Regions from separate parts of the Nocardia rhizosphaerae genome, predicted to be linked through region 1. Evidence: predicted binding sites of a transcription regulator. Region 1 holds the regulator's gene; the other holds the start of a gene.

Region 1 (7,980 bases):
GCGGCCGAACATGTGGCGCTACTTCTCCCCCGCCATCCCCGCGAACCCATACGGCGAGATCGAATTCCATGTGCGCCGGATCAGCGGCGGCTGGGTGAGCCCCGCCATCGTCAACGACACCAAGGTCGGCGACCGCTGGAAGATCGCAGGCCCGCTCGGCGGCCTGCACGTCGACCGGGAGTCGGGACGCGATGTGCTGCTCATCGGCTCCGGGACCGGGATCGCGCCGCTGCGGGCGCAGCTGATCGAGATGAGTCAGCGCGGGATCAACCCGCGGGTGCACTTCTTCCTCGGCGGCCACTACCCCGGCGACCTCTACGACGTGGACAACATGTGGCAGCTCTCCCAGTCGAACCCGTGGCTGACGGTGGTTCCGGTGTGCCAGGAACGCGACGATCCGTGGTGGTATCCGCAGCGGCCCACCGCCCCGCCGATGGGCATGCACCGCAGGCTCGTCGGTAATCTGGGTGCGGTGGTGACCAGCTTCGGCGCGTGGTCCGATCGGCAGATCCAGATCGCGGGGTCGCCGAAGATGATCGCCGAAACCCGGCGCACCCTCATCCGGGCAGGCACCCCACCCGAGATCATCGCGTCCGACCCGGTCAGCTGAGAACCTTCCCGCCCTTCGTGAAAGAGGCCGATGAGCAGCGAACTTCCCGATCCCGCCTGGACGGCGACCGTGGTCGGCCATCACCGCCTGCGCAACGACGTCGCCGTGATCCGTCTGATCGGTGACTTCGTGCCGTTCGCCGCGGGCGGTTCGGTGGAGGTGGAGGTGCCGCAGCATCCAGGCGTGCGGCGCAGGTTCTCGCCCGCGCTGCCGCCCTCCCTCGACGGCAAGCTCGAGTTCCATGTGCGCACCGTGCCCGGCGGCTGGTGCTCGGGCTCGATCGTCGCCGACACCAAGCCGGGCGACCAGTGGCGGATCAGCGCGCCGCACAGCGTTTTCCACATCGATCCCGAGGCCGCCGAGGTGGTGCTGATCGCGGGCGGCACCGGGCTGGCGCCGCTGCGCGCCCAGATCCTCGACCTGGCCCGCCGCGAAACCCCGCCGCGCACCTTCCTCTTCTTCGGCGGACGTTCGCCCCGCGACCTCTACGCCTCGGACATGCTGTACCTGCTGTCCGGCGAATTGCCCTGGCTCACCGTGATTCCGGTCGTCGAAAGCCCCGACGACTCCCCGATCCGCGACGAATGGCACGAACAGACCCGCGTCGACATCGGCTTCTCCCCCGCCGAAATGCTGCACGGCACCCTCGCCGACGTCGCCGCCGCGCACGGTCCCTTCACTCAGTCCCAGGTACTCGTCTGCGGTTCGCCTGCCATGGTCCGTACCACCGTCGACCGCCTGGTCGAATCCGGTACTCCCACGGAGAACATCGTGGCCGAGGGGGCTTGAGGTAGGCAGGGCCGACTCGCAGGACGGTCGCCGCAGATCGTCCTGCGAGTCGGCCGCATTCGGCAAGCACGTCGATACCGGTCGCGGCAGTCGAGTGGGCGCCACACTCTTCGCAATTCCGGTTTCGGTGGCGGTGTGGGCTATTTCGCGGGGGCGTAGATCTGGTTGAGCACACCGGTGCTGAACACATCGGCCGAGGTGAGCTTCAGATCGATGCTGTCGTCGAGCTTGTCGAACCAGCGGGCACCCTTGCCGACGATGACGGGGTGGACGAACAGCTGCAGCTGGTCGAGCATGCCCGCGCGCAGCAGGGACTGAACCAGGGTGAGGCTGCCGGTGATGGCGATGTCGCCGCCGTCGGACGTCTTGAGTTCGCGGATTCCGGCGAGCACGTCGCCGCCGATGATCTCGGAGTTGTTCCAGGTGGCTTCGGTGAGCGTGGTGGAAGCGACGTACTTCTTCTGGTTGTTCATGAAGTCGGCGAACTCGTCGTCGCTGGTCGGCCAGTGCGCCGCGAACTCCTCGTACTGGACGCGGCCGAGCAGCATCGCGTCGGAGGTACCCATGCCCGCGCCGATGGCGGCACCCATTTCGTCGTTGAAGTAGGGGAAGTGCCAGTCGTCGGGGGCTTCGGCGACGCCGTCAGCGGAGACGAACAGGCTGGAAATGATCTTGCGCATCGGATTCTCCATCAGTGGGGGTTCGCCTCGACCAGATCGGGCGAGGCGCAGAAAGCGTGGTCGTGGGCGGGCCTTCGACCCTTACCAGGGTGTACTGTACCGTACGGTTCCGGGTGAACTGAACAGTACGGTACACTCGATACTCTGTCAACAGATCCGAGAACGGGATATACCGGAGGCCTTATGCCACAGACCGAAACAACGTCCGGCCTCGCCGGAACCACCGCCGCCGAACAGGCGCGCCTCCGGATCATGGAGGCGGCGATGGAGGTGTTCCTGCGAGATGGTTACCTCGGAGCCAAAACCGACGAGATCGCCAAGGTCGCGGGTTCGTCGAAGCAGACGATCTACAAGCGGTTCGGCAGCAAGGACAAACTGTTCGAGCAGATCGTGTTCGATCGGCTCAGCGGAATCGACCAGGTCTTCCGGGAAGCCATCGGCGAACTCGCCTCCACCGACGACGTGGAAACCACGCTACGCACGGTGGCGCACCGCTTCGTCCACTTGCTCACTCGACCCGCGCAGCTGCGGGTGCGTCGGCTGGTCATCGCCGAGGCGGGCCGCTTCCCCCAACTCGGGCGCGCCTACTTCGAAGCGGGTCCCGAACGGGTCCACGCGATGCTGGCGTCCTGCTTCGCACAACTGACCGACCGCGGCCTGCTGCGCACCGGTGAGCCCGAACTTGCCGCGAACCATTTCACGTGGCTGGTGGTGTCGGTCCCGGTCAACAAGGTCATGTTCTGTGGCGACGACACCACGTTCACCGACGCCGAACTCGACCACTACGCCGACGCCGGTGTCGAGGTCTTCCTTGCCGCGTACCGCGCCCCAGCCCGGTAGCCCGCGCGTACCGCGCGGCTCAGAACAACGGGTCGTGGCGGATGGACTTGGCTTGGGTGCCCGCGGCCATGAGGCGGAACTTGGTGGTTTGGACCATGGACGGGGAACCGACGATTTGGACGTCGCGGTCGGCCCAGGGGCCATAGGCCGCGACGATCTTGCCGATCTGGCCGGTCATCCGAGGTTCGAGGCCGGGTAGGTCGGGTTGCGGTTCCCCGGAATCGTAGTACCACCAGGGGTTTTCGTCGCTCTCGCTGACGGGGGTGATGGTGAGCCACTTGTTGGCGACGGCCAGCTGGCTCAGGACCTGCAAGTCGTAGAGGTCGCAGGGGTGGTGGCCGCCGACGAACAGGTGCACCTTCGGGTTCACGCGGCGCTGGGCCATCGCCATGATCTGAGCGCGCAGCGGGGCGATGCCGGTGCCGCAGCCGACCATCAGCATCTTGCGTTTGGTGTTGCGTGGCACGCCGAGACCGCCGAGTGGGGAACCGAGCAGCCATTGGTCACCGACTTCGGTGTGCGAGACCATGGCCGGGCTCACCCAGCCGCCGAGCACGCTGCGCACATGGAACTCGACCTCGCCGTTCGCGTTCGCCGGATTGGCCGGGGACAGATAGCGCCACATCCGGGGCCGCGTCGGCACCTGGACGCTGACATATTGTCCGGCCGCGTACTGCATGGGCTGATCGAGCTGGACCCGGATGACCGACAGATTCCGAAGCACCTCGCGGCGTTCGACGACGGTCGCGGTCCAGGCGGGCGGAGTGGTCTCCTTGTCGGCGGCGCTGATCATCGCGCCGCTGATGGTGGCCAGGCCCTCGTCCCAGGCGGTGGCGACCTCCTCGGTCCACATCTCGGTGCCGGCGAATTGGCGCATCGCGGCCTTGAGCGAGTTGGCCACCGCGACATAGTGCGCGGGCTGCACACCGTACTTGCGGTGGTCGCGTCCGAGCTGGGCGAGGAAGGGCAGCAGTTTATCCGGCTCTTCGAGCCGGTCGAGCGCGTAGGAGATCGCCTTGACGAGCCGGTCACGCTGGGCATCCATGGCTGCCGGAAAGTAGTCGCGGATGCCGGGGTAGTCCGTGAACAGGATCGAGTAGAACGACCTGGCCAGCCGCTCGGGCCCACCGTCTTCCGCAGCAACCGCCTTGAACGTGGTACGGATCAAAGCGACAGTCCGCGAATCCATATGTGTCACAACCTCGTTTCGCCATCGAACGCTAGCCGCGCCGGCGAGTGACGGGCTGGGAGGACACTCGTCAGCAGCCGATGCGAGAAGTCTAGGCGAGGTTTGCCAGCTTCGGAATCGTACTCTTAAACATCACACGTGTAATTCAGAAAAAACCAGGTGGTACTCATTAGTAACACCTGAAAAACCTACATCGAGACTGTTAATGACCGGTGAACATGAGCTCATTCCCCAATGTATGGTGCCGTAAAATCGGCATCTCACCGCCAACCTGCCTGGTAGAGCGACCTTTCCGCTACGCACCACCAACCCGGCCGCCCGACGCGCCGTGCCGCGACACGCGGGGAGACTCCCCCGGAGCGGCCCGTCTAGCACACGAAATCGCGCTCCGATCGAGCCGAATTCAGCATCCCCTCAGCTAACTTTCGTGATGATCCCGAGATATATCCGCACCTCACGGCGTTGCGCCACGAGGGCCGTCGGACAGGATCGCGAATTAATGGGTTGCTGAAGAATCACCAGGCGGTCGCCGGGGGTTGACCGGGAAACGCACGAGCCCCCGGCCCGCGCCCGCCTACGGCGGAACGCGAACCGGGGGCTCGCCGGATCGTGGAACCTAACGCCGGTTCCGTGGCTGCCACACCACCAGCGCCGTGCTGCGCTGCGGCGGCGACAGATCGGGCCGATAGCCCGCCCGCAACCGCTCCAGCTCCGCACTCATCTCCTCGACACGCTGCTGCAGCGCCTCGACCTGATTGGTGAGCTCGATGATGCGCTTGATGCCGGCGAGGTTGACCCCTTCGTCCTGCGACAGCCGCTGCACCTCGCGCAGCAGCTCGACATCGCGGGCCGAGTACCGGCGTCCGCCACCCGAAGTGCGTTGGGGAGTGACCAGGCCCAGCCGGTCGTAGGTGCGCAGGGTCTGCGCGTGCATCCCCGCGAGCTGGGCCGCCACCGAGATCATGAAGAACTCGGCGCGCGCGCCGCCACCCGACGCGGACCTCGGACTATCGGACATCAGGCACCCGCCCATCCCGCACGCGGATCGAAACCACCGGCCTTCTCCGCCTCCTGGTAGCGCTTGAGCGCATCGGTGGCGTCGGAGTCCAGGTGCTGCGGAACCGCGACCTTCACCGTGACCAGCAGGTCGCCCGCGCCGCCTGCCGCGCCGCGCTTGGGCACACCGCGACCGCGTACCCGCAGGATACGCCCGTCGGCGGTGCCCGCAGGCACCTTCACGCCGACCCGGCCGTCCAGCGTCGGCACGGAAACAGTTGTTCCCAGTACCAATTCGCTGTAACTCACCGGGAGTACCAGGGTGAGGTCGTCGCCCTGACGGCCGAAGACCTTGTCCTGACTGACGTGCACGGTCACGTAGAGATCGCCCGAAGGCGCCCCACGCAGGCCCGCCTCACCCTGCCCGGCCAGCCGGATCTTCTGCCCGTCACTGACACCGGGCGGAATGCGCACGGTGATGGTGCGGGTGCGGTTCTGGATACCGGTGCCCGCACAGTCGACGCACGGGTCGTCGATGATCGAGCCGGTGCCACGGCAGTCGTCACAGGGCTCGCTGAAACCGAACGCGCCCTGATTACGGCTGACCACGCCGGATCCGTTGCAGTGCGGGCACACCCGCGGGCTGGTGCCCGGCTTGGCGCCGCTGCCGTGACACGTGGTGCACGGTGACGGACTGGTCATCCGCAGCGGGACGGTGACGCCCTGGGCCGCCTCACGGAAACCCAGCGTCGTCTCGGTCTCCACATCGGCACCACGGCGCGGACGGCTGGCGCCGCGCGCACCGCCCCGGTTGAACAGCCCGCCCAGCAGATCGCCGAGCCCGCCGTCACCGGCACCGGCACCACCCGGCTGACCGAAGATGTCACCGATATTGAAGTCCTGCGAGAAGCCACCGGCGGCACCGGGATTGAACCCGCCGCCGTAGCCGCGCCCGGCACCGCCCGCGAACAGGCGGCGCGTCTCGTCGTACTCCTTGCGCTTGGCCGGATCCGACAGCACGGCATTGGCCTCGCTGACCGCCTTGAACCGCTCCTCGGCCTTGGTGTCACCCGGGTTGGAATCCGGGTGCAGGTCGCGAGCGAGCTTGCGGTAGGCCTTCTTGATCTCGTCCTGCGAGGCGCCGGAGGAGACACCCAGCTCCTTGTAGAAGTCCTTCTCGATCCACTCCCGTTGGCTCACCGGGCATCTCCTCCTCTCGCGTTATTTTTGAGTGTCGCCGTCGGCATCCGGATCCGATGCCTCGGTGGCCTCGGCATCGGTCACCCCGACCAGCGCGTGCCGAAGCACCCGCTCGCCGAACCGATAGCCCTTGCGCATGACGACGCCGATGACTGGATCGGCGCCCGAACCCTCGTGCTGCACGGCCTCGTGCAGCGTGGGGTCGAACGGGTCACCGATCGCACCGAACTCGACCAGACCCTGCTTGGTGAGCGCGGTCTCGAGCTTGTCGGCGACGGCCTTGAGCGGGCCGGTGTCCAGGTCGCCGTGCGCCCTGGCCCGGTCCAGATCGTCGAGCACACCGAGCAGTTCGGTGACGACGGCGGCCTTGGCCGCGTCGATGTTCGCCTGACGATCCCGCTCGACCCGGCGGCGGTAGTTCGCGTATTCCGCGGTCAACCGCTGCAGGTCGGCGGTGCGCTCGGCCAGCTCGTCGCTGACCGGCGCCTCGGCCTCGCCGTCGGTGGCGGGCTCCGCCGCCGCGGCGGCGGAGTCCATGTCCTCGACGATGTCTTCGATCAGCTCCTGTTCGGAGTTGGCCTCGGTCACTTCTTCTCCGTGTCGACCGGCTCGTCAACGACCTCGGCATCGACGACCTGGTCGTCGTCGGCGGCGGGACCGGCACCGTTGCCACCGGCGGCCGCGTCGGCGGCCTGCGCCTCGTAGAGCGCCTGGCCCAGCGCCTGCGACTCGGCGGCCAGCTTCTCCACCGCGGTCTTCACGGCGGCGATATCGGTGCCGGCCAGCGCGGTGTTCGCCTCGGCGATCGCGGCTTCCACCTTGGACTTGGTGTCGGCGGGCACCTTGTCCTCGTTGTCCTTGATGAACTTCTCGGTCTGGTGCACCAGCGACTCGGCCTGGTTGCGGGTCTCGGCCTCCTCGCGGCGGGCCTTGTCCTCGGCGGCGTGCGCCTCGGCGTCCTTGACCATCCGGTCGATCTCTTCCTTGGACAGGCCGGAGCCGTCCTGGATCTTGATCTTGTTCTCCTTGCCGGTGCCCTTGTCCTTCGCGGTGACGTGGACGATGCCGTTGGCGTCGATGTCGAAGGTGACCTCGATCTGCGGCACGCCGCGCGGGGCCGGGGGCAGGCCGGTCAGCTCGAAGGAGCCGAGCAGCTTGTTGTGCGAGGCGATCTCGCGCTCACCCTGGAACACCTGGATCTGCACCGACGGCTGGTTGTCGTCAGCGGTGGTGAACGTCTCCGAACGCTTGGTCGGAATGGTGGTGTTGCGCTCGATGAGCTTGGTCATCACGCCACCCTTGGTCTCGATGCCCAGCGACAGCGGGGTGACATCGAGCAGCAGGACGTCCTTGACCTCGCCCTTGAGCACACCGGCCTGCAGGGCGGCGCCGACGGCGACGACCTCGTCCGGGTTCACGCCCTTGTTCGGCTCACGGCCGCCGGTCAGTTCCTTGACCAGCTCGGAGACGGCGGGCATGCGGGTGGAACCACCGACGAGCACGACGTGATCGATGTCGGCCACGTTGATGCCTGCGTCCTTGATGACGGACTGGAACGGCGCGCGGGTGCGGTCAAGCAGATCGGAGGTGATCTTCTGGAACTCCGAGCGGGTCAGCTGCTCGTCGAGGAACAGCGGGTTCTTGTCCGCGTCGACGGTGATGTAGGGCAGGTTGAT
Region 2 (7,980 bases), 240 kb from region 1:
GCGGCGTCGTCCTGAATGCGGTCGTAGGCCGCGATGAGCACGTCCTCGCGGGTCTCGAACTCCTCGTAGAACTGCCGTTTGGACAGCCCCGCCGCCGCGCACACTTCGGCGAGCGAGCACGTGGCGTACCCGCGTTCGGCGAAGATTCGCGTCGCTGCTTCCAGGAACCGCTGGCGCCGTTCGGCTTTACGCGCGACGACTGTACGACCCCCATACCGCCTGTCCGCTGTAGTCACCTCTCCAATGTATCTGAAACCCCGGATCACACTAACCGTTCCGGGCTGCTCCACCCCATCCCCACAAAGAAGGACGGCTGACCAGTGCTGCGCACCCGAGGCTCGCGGACCGCATTGTCCGCTCTCGTTATAGCGGTGAGTTTCGCCGCGCCCGCAACGACCATGGCTGCACCGCAGACCGCGACCGCACCGAACGTCCCGGCGATCGCGGAGGACGTGCCCTCCGAGACCCTGGCCGCACTGGCTCCGTCGATCGTAGGCGCCATCGCCGCGCCCGCCCCCATCGCCGACAGCGCCCAGGCCGCGATCCTGGCCCAGGCGCGCGTGCTGCTCGCGACTCCAGGCATTCCGGCGCAGGTCAAGTCGACGCTGGAGCGGGTCATCACCTTCCTCGACGGCAGCGGCGGCGGTGGCCCCGAACTGCCGCCGTCGGACGGGCCGCGCATCGCGCAGTTCCTCTACCCGACCATCGGCAAGGGCTGCATCGGCCCGACCTCCGATTCCGTCGGCACCGCGCTGGCCGTACCCGGCCCCGCCGAGCTGCCGCCGCCGGGTCCCGCCGCGGGTCAGACCGGTTTCGTCTTCACCGCGCTCGGCACCAAAACGCCGACCGCGGAGCAGAATCCGCCGATGACCGTGCAGTGGGTCAACCTCGACAACCGGCGCTCCGGCAACCAGCCGCTCACCACCGAGGCCGCGATCAACCCCGACGGCCCGGCCACCCTGTCCGCGATCGCCGACACCGGCACCGGCCGCGTCGCCGCGGTGATCACCGGTGGTCTCACCACCGAGACCGCCGACGGTGACGTCCGCACCTGCACCTTCGCCCCGACCATCGGGTTCTTCACCGTCGGTTGATCCGACGCCACGTATTGGAGTTTCGAGCTATGAAGTTTGCCGTACCCGGCCTGATCAGCGGGCTGGCCGGCGCGATCATCGGGGTGATTGCCGTTCTCGGCATCACCGCGGGCGCGCAACAGAATTCGATCCCCGAACCCGAGACCCCGGCTGATCCCGGTTCGTCGGTGCTGGGCAACGTCACCTACGGCAGCCGATGAGCAACGTGCGCAGGACCATCGCCTGCATCCTCGTCGGCCTCGGCGCGCTGCTGCTCGCCGCCACTGTCATGATTCCCACCTACACCGTCGGCAAGGTCGCCAAGACCCCGCTCGACCTGCGGATCACCACCGTCGCCAAGAACGTGCCAGGCGAGGACAGCATGGTGCTGGACTCGAGGTCGCTGGTCTCGCCGGAGGGTTCGGCCAAGGTCGACACGAACGTGCCGGTCGTCTCGCAGCGCTTCCTCACCGTCGAGGAGCCTTCCGACGCCGACGAGATGACCGTCCAGGCCGGCCAGACGCTGCGCCGCGACGACCGCGACGGCGACACCGGCATCCTCACCGCCTCGATCGACCGGGTGACCATCGATCGCGTCACCGGCGAGCCGGTCGACGCCTCGCCCAACGGTTCGCTCGCGGTCACCGTCGACTCCTCGGGCGACTCGGTGGCCGACGCCTTCCAGCGTCAGGGTCTGCAGTACCGCTTCCCGATCGGGACCGAGAAGAAGTCGTACCCGTACTTCGACAGCAACGCCCGCGCCACCCGGCCCATCGATTTCGTCGAGGAGACCGAGATCAATGGTGTGCCGGTGTACCACTTCCGGCAGACCATCCCGGTGACGAACATGAACGACGTCGTCCCCGCCGCCACCAACAAGCTCACCCTCCCGGCCGCCAAGTGGGGCCTCGAGGGTGAGGAGCCGGTCACCATGACCCGCTTCTACACCAACACCCGCGACCTGTGGGTGGAGCCGAGGACCGGCGCTGTCCTCAAGGGCGGCGAGCAGATCCACCTGTTCTACGGCCGCAGCGCCGAGCAGGTCGACGTCACCGCGCTCAAGTCGCACCTGGTGTTCGACGAGGAGACCATCGCCGCGCAGATGGAGGTCACCCAGGAGAGCCTCGACAAGCTCGATCTCTTCGGCAAGACCGTCCCGATCATCCTGGGCATTCTCGCCGCCGTCCTGCTGATCGGCGGCGCCGTCCTCGGTGTCATGAGCAGCGGCGGTTCGTCCGCCCGCCGCACCTTCGACCCGCCGACCGAACGCCTCCGCAAGAGCTAGTCCCCAGCCACCTCGGCCTCCCCTGATCCGTCAGGGGAGGCCGAGCGCGTTTCCCGGCGATGTCACGTTCGCCGTCAGTGAACGGTCGGCGGGGCCGGAACAAACGACCACCCCGGTGGGTTGAGTCAGCAAAGCTCAACTTTGGAAGGGTCGATATGACTACAGCTCAGAACCTGCCGGTGCTGTTCCTCACCGATCCGATCGTGCTGCCGGGCATGGTCGTGCCCATCGAATTGGACGAGTCCGCGCAGGCCGCGATCGACGCCGCGCAGGCGGGTAAGACCGGCTCGGTGCTGGTCGCGCCGCGACTCGACGAGGGGTACGCCTCCTACGGTGTCGTCGCCACGATCGAGCAGGTCGGGCGGATGCGCGGTGGTGCGCCCGCCGCGGTGCTCAAGGCCGAGCGCAGGGCGCGGATCGGGCACGGCGTGACCGGGCCGGGCGCCGCCCTGTGGGTGGAGGCGGAGCCGGTCGAGGACGTGCCGCCCGACGCGCGCACCACCGAACTCGCCGCCGAGTACAAGAAGCTGGTCGTCGCGGTGCTGCAGCGGCGCGAGGCCTGGCAGATCATCGACATCGTCAACCAGCTCGACAAGCCGGAGGCGATCGCCGACACGGCCGGGTACGCGCCGTACCTGTCCAACGACCAGAAGCGCGAACTGCTCGAGACTCCCGATGTCGCCGCGCGGCTGACCAAGCAGATCGAGTGGATCACCGACCATATCGCCGAGGTCGAGGTCACCGAGAAGATCTCCGAGGACGTCCGCGAGGGCATGGAGAAGAGCCAGCGCGAATTCCTGCTGCGCCAGCAGCTCAACGCGATTCGCAAGGAACTCGGCGAGGACGAACCCGACGGTGCCGACGACTACCGCACCCGTGTCGAGAACGCCGACCTGCCCGAGCACGTGCGCGCCGAGGCGCTGCGCGAGGTCGGCAGGCTGGAACGCGCCAGCGATCAGAGCCCCGAGTCGGGCTGGATCCGCACCTGGCTCGACACCGTGCTCGACCTGCCGTGGACGGTGAAAACCGAGGACAGCACCGACGTATCGGCCGCGCGTGCCGTGCTCGACGCCGACCACCACGGCCTCGACGAGGTGAAGGACCGCATGGTCGAGTACCTGGCGGTGCGGGCGCGCAGGGCCGAACGAGGGCTCGAGGTGGTCGGCGGACGTGGCTCCGGCGCGGTGCTCGTGCTGGTCGGCCCGCCCGGTGTCGGCAAGACCTCGCTCGGCGAGTCGGTCGCGAAGGCACTCGGCCGCAAGTTCGTTCGCGTCGCGCTCGGCGGCGTACGCGACGAGGCCGAGATCCGTGGCCACCGGCGCACCTACGTCGGCGCGCTGCCGGGCCGGATCGTGCGCGCGGTGAAGGAGGCGGGCTCGATGAATCCCGTCGTCCTGCTCGACGAGATCGACAAGGTCGGCTCCGACTTCCGCGGTGATCCAGCGGCGGCCCTGCTCGAAGTGCTCGATCCCGCGCAGAACCACACCTTCCGCGATCACTACCTGGATCTTGACCTCGACCTGTCGAATGTCCTGTTCATCGCGACCGCCAACGTCATGGACACCATTCCCGGCCCGCTGCTGGACCGGATGGAACTCATCACCGTCGACGGCTACACCGAGGCCGACAAGGTCGCCATCGCGCGCGACTTCCTGGTGCCACGGCAGCTGGAACGCAACGCGCTGACCGACGAGGAGGTGACGATCACCGACGCCGCACTGCGCGAGGTCGCGGCGAACTACACCCGTGAGGCGGGCGTTCGCCAGATGGAGCGCCTGGTGGCGAAGGCCATGCGCAAGGCAGCGACCCGGTTCGTCACCGGGGACGACAGGCGGGCCACAGCGGCATCGCCGAACTCGGCCGCTTCTGCGGCGGCGAAATCGACCACGGCCGACACCGATAGTGCGGGCGCGGTGCCGGACTCGGGCAGTGCGCGCTCGGGGCTCGGGTACGACCCGGCACTCGGCTACGACAATGTCATCGACATCGAGTCCGGCCCACAGCCTGCCGACCGGGTGACGAGCCTCGTCGTCGACGTCGACAACCTCACCGACTACCTCGGCCGTCCCCGCTTCACCCCGGACTCGGTGGAACGCACCGCCGTTCCCGGTGTCGCCACCGGCCTCGCGGTGACCGGCGCGGGCGGCGATGTGCTCTACATCGAGGCCAATGCGGCCGAGGGTGAGCGTTCGCTTACGCTCACCGGCCAGCTGGGCGATGTGATGAAGGAGTCCGCACAGATCGCACTCACCTACGTGCGTTCGCACCTCGCGGAGATCGGCATCGAGCCGAGCGTCCTCGACCGCAACATCCACATCCACTTCCCGGCGGGCGCGGTGCCGAAGGACGGCCCGTCGGCGGGTGTCACGATGGTGACCGCGCTGGTGTCACTGGCCCTTGGCCGCCAGGTGCGCGGTGATGTCGGAATGACCGGTGAGGTCACGCTCAACGGCCGGGTGCTGCCGATCGGCGGTGTGAAACAGAAGCTACTCGCAGCCCAGCGTGCCGGATTGAAGACCGTGTTCATCCCGGCCCGCAACGAACCGGACCTCGACGAGGTCCCAGGCGAGGTGCTGGCCGCCCTGGACGTGCGGCCGGTCGCGGATGTGGCCGACATCCTGGCCTACGCCATCGAGCCGGTCGCCGAACCAGCCGCGGACGACTTCGCCGTCAGCGCCTGAGGCGAGCGATCCGAGCGGCCCGCGCCCACCGGCGTGGGCCGTTCGCGTGTCCGGTCGCCGGTGAGCTCTCGGTGCCTGGCTCGGGCCGCTCAACGGCGCCGTGGCCGTCGCAACGGCGCCGGCCCGCCGCCCGTGCGTTCAACCGTTGCGTGGTCCGGTCGCGACCGGCAGTTCGGTGGTATCCGGGTCGTCGGCGATCGGGTCCGGCGCGGTCTCGTCGGTGAGCTCGTCGGTATCGGTCTCGTCGGTGTCGGCCTCGTCGTCGAATTCGGCATCGGTGTCGTCGGCTGCCTTCTCGAGGTCCTTCTCCACTCGCCGGGTCGTGCCCTGGGCGACCGCGCACAGGACCGGCTCCTCGCCCTCGATCTCGGCGTAGACGTCGCAGTGGGTGACCGCCTGGCGGCGGGTGGCGCCGAGCACGGTGGCGTGGATCCGCAGCCGTTCGCCCTGGGCTGGGCGCAGGTAGGTGATGGTGAAGCCGCCGGTCAGGACGTTCGGTCCGAGGACGGTGCCCGCGGCGAAGGTGAGCGCGTTGTCGGCCGCGTAGGCCAGCACGCCACCGTGCACGAAGCCGAACTGCTGGCCGTGTTCGGGCTGGATCTCGATCACCAGCGTCGCCCCGCCCTCGCCGAACTCGGTGAGTTCGGTGCCGACGAGGCGCGCGAACGGCTGGGCGGCTAGCACCTGGCGGGCCAGGTCGAGGTCCAGGGTGGTGGCTTCGGTCGGCATCGGGCGTATCCGTTCTTCGAGCTCTGCAGTGACATCGGTTGGCGCGCTAGGGATATTGCCATCCGCCGGTTGCGGCCAATACCCCAGTGCCGCACCCTCACCGGCGCGGCGCCTGCTGATCGCCGCCGCCGATGGGGTCATACTGCACACATGCCCCAGTGGCTGCTGCATGTCGATCTCGACCAGTTCCAGGCGGCGGTGGAATTCCGGCGCCGCCCTGAACTGCGTGGACAGCCGGTCATCGTCGGGGGCGATGGTGACCCCGCGCAGCCGCGCAAGGTCGTTACCTGCGCGTCCTATCCGGCAAGGGCGTTCGGGGTGCGGGCAGGTATGCCGTTGCGGTCCGCGCTGCGCAAATGCCCGGATGGGGTCTTCCTGCCGGTGGACATGACCGCATACGAGACGGCCTCCGACGAGATCATGGCGACGCTGGGCCGAGTGGCCGGCGGCGTCGAGGTGTGGGGCATGGACGAGGCATTCGTCGCCACCGACGCCGACCCGTGGTCGCTGGCCACCACGATCCGGCAGGCGATCACCGAGCTCGGGCTGACCTGCTCGGTGGGCATCGGAGACAACAAGCTCACCGCGAAACTGGCCACCGGGTTCGCCAAGTCGACGGGCAAGACCTCCGCCGAACCCGAGCACGACCCCGGCGCGGCGGCCGGGATCTTCGAGCTGACCGCCGCCAACTGGACCGAGCTCATGGGCCACCGGCCCACCGACGCGCTGTGGGGTGTCGGCGCGCGGATCGCCAAGCGCCTCGCTGAACTCGATATCGTGACCGTCGCGGATCTGATGGCCGCCGATCGGCAGCGTCTCGCGGCCGAGTTCGGTCCGAACACCGGCCCGTACCTGCGGGTCCTCGGGCACGGCAAGGGCGATACCGAGCTGACGACCACCCCGCGCATCCCGGTGGGACGCAGCAAGTCCGAGACCTTCCCGCACGATCTGACCGACCCCGGCGAGATCCGCCGTGAGGTCGCCAGGCTAGCGACCGAGGTCGCCGAAGAGATGCGCGAGCACCAGCGGATCAGCACCAGGGTCTCGGTCACCGTCCGCACCAAAACCTTCTACACGCGCAGCAAACAGCGCAAACTCCCCACCCCCACCGACGACATCGCCACCATCGTCGACACCGCCATGACCATCATCGACCGCTTCGACCTGGATCGCCCCGTCCGTCTCCTCGGCGTCCGCCTCGACCTGCTCCCCCCGCCCGACCTGGACGCCTGATCACCAGGCCATGGCGCAAACGTTTCGCGAGAGGCCAACTGCCCCAAAGCCTGGTGATCACATGTCCAGTGCTCGGTTCCGGGCCATCCGGCTCGTATGCTCGCACCCATGGATTACTTCGCGATGGTGGCCCGGGAATCCGACGGCGGGATCACGCTCGCCCGCGAGCAGGTCGGGGAGGAATTCCTCGGCACGGGTGAGGTGACGATCAAGGTTCACTATTCGAGCGCGAACTACAAGGATCTGCTCGCGATCACGCCGCGTGGCGGCGTGGTGCGCAACTATCCGATCGTGCCCGGCATCGACCTGACCGGCGAGGTGATCGCCTCGGAATCCGACGATTTCGCCACGGGCGACCAGGTGGTGGCGCACGGCTACGAACTCGGTGTCTCCCGCAACGGCGGCTTCGCCGAATACGCCAGGGTCCCCGCGGAATGGGTGGTCCGCCTCGACGGTCTGAGCACCCGCGACGCCGCCGCCATCGGCACGGCGGGCTTCACCGCCGCGATGAGCGTGCAGGCGCTGCTCGACAACGGGCTCACCCCCGACGACGGCGCCGTCCTCGTCACCGGCGCCACCGGCGGCGTCGGCACCGTCGCCGTCGACATCCTCTCCGGCCTGGGCTTCGAGGTGATCGCCTCCACCGGCAAGACCGACGCGGGCGACCTGCTCGCCGAGATCGGCGCCAACGAGGTCATCGGACGCCTCCCACTCGACCCCGACGCCAAACCGCGCCCGCTCGACAAAGCCACCTGGGCATCGGCCGTCGACAGCGTAGGCGGCGCCTCCCTCGCCCACGTCCTCAGCCGCATCGGCTACGGCGGCGCGGTCGCCGCGAGCGGCCTCACCGGCGGCGCCGACCTGCCGACCACCGTGCTCCCCTTCATCCTGCGCGGCGTCCGCCTGCTCGGCATCGACTCGGTCTTCCTCCCGATCGCCGAGCGCCGCGCACTCTGGACCGCCCTCGGCAAAGACCTAC

Evidence for each region. The regulator HspR, encoded in region 1, represses chaperone genes until heat shock. The targets are predictions, from matches to a motif close to ANNTGAGTNNNNNNNACTCANNT.
Region 2: the regulator HspR is predicted to act here: its motif matches at 2,477-2,499, upstream of lon (endopeptidase La).

Annotation. Positions count from the first base shown of each region.
Region 1 covers NZ_JBHSBA010000003.1:43,290-51,269, forward strand. Annotated here, with positions in the region: gene ACFOW8_RS01760 (FAD-binding oxidoreductase) at 1-610, shown strand, start outside; gene ACFOW8_RS01765 (FAD-binding oxidoreductase) at 641-1,399, shown strand; gene ACFOW8_RS01770 (dihydrofolate reductase family protein) at 1,540-2,079, opposite strand; gene ACFOW8_RS01775 (TetR/AcrR family transcriptional regulator) at 2,263-2,919, shown strand; gene ACFOW8_RS01780 (globin domain-containing protein) at 2,939-4,108, opposite strand; gene ACFOW8_RS01785 (heat shock protein transcriptional repressor HspR) at 4,725-5,126, opposite strand; gene dnaJ (molecular chaperone DnaJ) at 5,126-6,304, opposite strand; gene grpE (nucleotide exchange factor GrpE) at 6,326-6,892, opposite strand; gene dnaK (molecular chaperone DnaK) at 6,889-7,980, opposite strand, start outside.
Region 2 covers NZ_JBHSBA010000003.1:286,274-294,253, reverse strand. Annotated here, with positions in the region: gene ACFOW8_RS02915 (TetR/AcrR family transcriptional regulator) at 1-236, opposite strand, end outside; gene ACFOW8_RS02910 (Rv1157c family protein) at 321-1,094, shown strand; gene ACFOW8_RS02905 (DUF2613 family protein) at 1,124-1,294, shown strand; gene ACFOW8_RS02900 (DUF3068 domain-containing protein) at 1,291-2,358, shown strand; gene lon (endopeptidase La) at 2,514-5,039, shown strand; partial or broken gene ACFOW8_RS02890 (PaaI family thioesterase) at 5,361-5,768, opposite strand; gene ACFOW8_RS02885 (DNA polymerase IV) at 5,919-7,001, shown strand; gene ACFOW8_RS02880 (oxidoreductase) at 7,110-7,980, shown strand, end outside.